Regions from separate parts of the Siminovitchia sediminis genome, predicted to be linked through region 1. Evidence: riboswitches for the same ligand, from Rfam matches in the RefSeq annotation. Region 1 holds a riboswitch; the other holds the start of a gene.
What was found. Region 1 has a riboswitch for S-adenosylmethionine ahead of metK (methionine adenosyltransferase). Riboswitches for the same ligand answer to the same signal wherever they lie in the genome.

Region 1 (2,206 bases):
CTAAATAGGAAATCACTTTTGAATACAGTTTTTCAAATATTTCAGACGAAATCGGCTGGTTGACTGAACCCCAATCGATTTTATTTGTGACAGAAGGTTCATCCACAATAAATTTATCTTTGGGGGAGCGGCCTGTATATTTTCCCGTTGCGGCACGAACGGCACCAGAAGTTGTCAAGACTCCCTCTTCGCGGTTCAAAACCTTTTCAACAAGTTGTGGAACTGAAAGCTGTATATGAACGTTCTGTCCATTCAATAATTGCTTTAATTCGCTTTTGATGCCTACTGAACTCATATGTTTACCCTTCCTTTGTATTAAAATTTGCAAATTGTACACTTGAGAATTAGTATAACACATTTAATTGAATAGTCTATACTATTTTTGAATATTTCTTGAACTTGTATAAACAGATTTCCAGGGAACATTATATGGATATATTGCCATGTTGGATTTAAGGGTAAGCGGTTCACATACCATTACAGCTTCTTACTATTATTAACGTACCCGGTTGACATTGATTTATTATTTGAGTTATGATTTTGAGTTGAACGGATACTCTTATTCTGAGATGGTGGAGGAAACAGGTCCTTTGAAGCCCGGCAACCTGCTGTCCGCTTAAAAATGCAGACAGAAAGGTGCTTACCTGTTGCAAGGCTGACGGCCTTGGGCGATAAGAGTGAAAGGCTCGGAACACATCAACTTAACCTTTCCTCGTTTTAGGTCAAGGAAAGGTTTTTTCATTAAAGGATAAGACAAAATAAAAATTCGGGGAAAAGGTTCGATCTAGCTTCAGGCGCCATCGGCAAGAGAGATCACAAACTGTTTTCCCCCTGTGGCTGTATAGCTGCCTCATGGGAACGCTCTGTGCTTTTGGCCGTTGAGCGTGCGCCTAGCGCTTTTCTTATTAATCGTAACCATTTTATCAGGATGTGCTTCTATCAAGGACAGAGTACCGTTGTGGATCTATACTGAACATAACATATTAAAGGAGGAGCTTTGATGTCCCAAAATCGGCATTTATTTACATCAGAGTCTGTTACAGAAGGACATCCAGATAAAATTTGCGACCAAATATCTGACGCGATATTGGATGCCATACTTGCTGAAGATCCTAATGCACGTGTTGCCTGTGAAACTTCCGTTACAACAGGACTCGTTCTTGTAGCCGGAGAGATCACGACCACGACTTACGTTGATATTCCCAAAATTGTCAGAGAAACCATTAAAGATATTGGCTACACTCGGGCAAAATATGGTTTTGATGCGGAAACCTGTGCAGTCATCACTTCGATTGACGAGCAGTCACCGGATATTGCTGCAGGCGTTGATATAGCGCTGGAAGCAAGGGAGGGATCCATGAGCGATAAAGAAATTGAGGCGATTGGTGCAGGAGACCAAGGTCTTATGTTTGGTTTTGCTTGTAATGAGACCGAAGAGCTCATGCCGCTTCCCATCTCTCTTTCCCATAATCTGTCCAGAAGGCTTGCTCAAGTCCGCAAAGAGTCTATTCTTCCTTATTTGCGTCCCGATGGAAAAACACAGGTTACAGTCGAATATGATGAAAACCAACAGCCGATAAGGATTGACACGATCGTGCTTTCTACACAGCATCATCCTGAAATAGACCTGGAACAGATCCAGAGAGATATTAAAGAACATGTGATCAAACCTGTAGTTCCCAAAGAGCTTTTGGATGATCAAACTAAATACTTTATTAATCCATCTGGACGATTTGTCATCGGCGGTCCAAAAAGTGACGCCGGCTTGACAGGAAGAAAAATTATCGTAGACACATACGGCGGTTATGCGCGGCATGGGGGAGGAGCTTTTTCTGGAAAAGACCCGACAAAGGTAGACCGCTCGGCTGCATATGCAGCAAGGTATGTGGCTAAAAATATTGTAGCCGCTGGTCTCGCTGATAAGTGTGAGGTGCAGCTGGCTTATGCCATCGGCGTCGCGCAGCCTGTATCCATTTCTGTTGATACGTTCGGCACAGGAAAGGTCTCAGAGGAGGTACTGGTTAAAGCGATCAGAGAAAACTTTGATCTGCGTCCTGCCGGAATCATTCTCATGCTCGATCTGCGCAAGCCGCTGTACAAACAGACAGCAGCGTATGGTCATTTCGGCCGTACAGATATTGATTTGCCATGGGAAAGAACAGATAAGGCGGAAGCGCTGCTTCAATCTGCAACAAATGAAAAATAA
Region 2 (2,206 bases), on a different contig from region 1:
TTGAATGCTTATTTTTTCTATTAAAGCATCCAGCTGTTGTTCTATACGGAGCAACAGCTCCTCATCCATAATGGGAATTTGTGCATCCCTGTCAATTTGACTATCCAGAAAATAGACACCTTTTAAACTTTCTCCTTTTAATGTCGCAATTAAAGGCTTCAATGTATACTCAATGGCTAACAGATGCGCAGGGGTTCCTCCCGTCATTACAGGAAGGACAGGCGTGTTCTCCAGCACGTCTTGCGGAAGAAGGTCAAGCAGTGCTTTTAATACTCCCGAATATGCTGCCTTATATACAGGAGATCCGATGATGACTCCCCGGGCATTTTCAATGAGTGATGAGATCCTTTGAATGGCTGGACTGTCAAACTTTGCTTCGAACAAGTCTGTTGGCGGAACATCCCTGACAGAAAGGTGAGTAACTGTGAATTGTTTTTGTTCAAGTAAACTCCCTAAGTACTTCAATATTTTTTCTGATCGGGAATGTTCAGATGGACTCCCGGATAATATAACAATTTCACTCATGATTCTACCCCCTCCTTCTCTTCATATTTATCAATCGCTTGTCCTGATAACAAGGAAACTTCATAACTTACATATGAGATATTTAGCCTGTGCTTCCTCCTCAGCATATCCGACTATGGAAACAATGGTAAATATCGTATGGATTCAAAACTTTGCGCAAATCCCATTACTTCATATAAGCTTGTAAGGCATTCACACCATGTGCGAAGGCAGAACCGGCTTTTAAAGCTACAGCAACAAAAATAGCCTCTGTCACTTCTTCAAGTGTTGCGCCCGCTTTTTTCGCTCCATTGACATGTATATCAATGCAATATGGACATCCTGTCACATGCGCAACGGCTACAGCAATTATTTCTTTCTCTTTTACGGTCAATTCTCCAGCCTTCAATGCCTGTTGATCAAAGTCGATGAATGCTGAGAAGTTTTCTCCGCTTAAACGGGCAAATTCTTTGATTCGGTTAAAATAAGAGGCCTTATATAGCTCCTCATCCCCTTCTCCATCAAATGCATTCAATGCATTCACACCATGTGCGAAGGCGGAACCAGCCTTTAAGGCGGTGGCGACAAATATGGCTTCTGCCACTTCTTCTTTATTGGCCCCCGCTTTTTTAACATCATTTACATGAATTTCAATGCAGTACGGACACCCGGTAACATGGGCCACTGCAACAGCGATCAATTCTTTTATTTTTACTGATAGCTTTCCTTCGGCCAGTGCCTTGTTGTTAAAATCCATAAAAGAGGAAAAAGCTTCGGGAGCATAGTCCTTTAACTCACCTAATCTGTGAATATTTGATTTTCTATATAGACCTTCTTCAGTTATTTTTGTCATTTGTGATTCCTCCAATTTTTATAAAATTCCTACTAACACGAGAAATTAACTTGGTTTAACGGCTTTAGGATGAATGGGTACTTCCTCTGGCTGCTCTTAATGATGGTAATAAATAAACCCCCTTCCAAGAAAGGAAGAGGGTTTATATATTCACGCTCTTCCTCATCTTTCAAGCCGGATGGCTTGCTGGAATTGGCACCTTATTACTATTTAGTAATGGTTGCCGCAGGATCGTCGGACCAGATTCCTCCCCTGACTCTCGATAAGGAAATACATATTGAAGTTTTATTGAATATCTTTACCATAACTTGAGCGGTGTGTTCTGTCAAGTATGTTCTTTTTCAATGAAAAAACATCTTCTTTTTATATACGCTTTGTATGCTGCCGCGATATGGCTCTCTGGGTTCCGATGAGGAGTTCTTCGAAGTACTCAGGAAAACATTCCAGCCGACTCACCCGCCTGATTTAAATTGAACTTTACCGGATTACCTTGGAATCACTCGATGAAAGGTTGAAGGCATTCTTAGAGTCGTAAAGTGTGATTACTCGGACTTCAGCTTTTTTCTCCCATGACCCCATTATTTTATAATTTCTCCATCCAACCGGGACGTCTGCTGTTTTAATTTTACGTTATAATCAAAGCAGTACATTCAAAGAAGGTATGTTTATGACCGAGGGCAATGGTTCATTTTATTATTATCATCCCTTTTCTGATTTTCGCAATCGTGTTGTCAAAAGGAAAAGGAGCCTTTTTGATTGCCGGATATAATACGAAGTCAGAAGAGGAAAAAGCCAAATATGATGAAGTGGCCCTGTGTAAATTCATGGGAAAAGTATCGTATGGTATTT

Region 2: another riboswitch for S-adenosylmethionine. It lies ahead of ACFSCZ_RS19290 (carboxymuconolactone decarboxylase family protein); the one in region 1 lies ahead of metK (methionine adenosyltransferase).

Annotation. Positions count from the first base shown of each region.
Region 1 is NZ_JBHUEO010000019.1:42,437-44,642, forward strand. Features, by position in the region: gene pckA (phosphoenolpyruvate carboxykinase (ATP)) at 1-295, opposite strand, end outside; SAM riboswitch class I at 557-678, shown strand; gene metK (methionine adenosyltransferase) at 1,001-2,206, shown strand.
Region 2 is NZ_JBHUEO010000121.1:31,885-34,090, reverse strand. Features, by position in the region: gene ssuE (NADPH-dependent FMN reductase) at 1-525, opposite strand, end outside; gene ACFSCZ_RS19290 (carboxymuconolactone decarboxylase family protein) at 692-1,357, opposite strand; SAM riboswitch class I at 1,517-1,626, opposite strand; gene ACFSCZ_RS19285 (DUF3784 domain-containing protein) at 2,038-2,206, shown strand, end outside.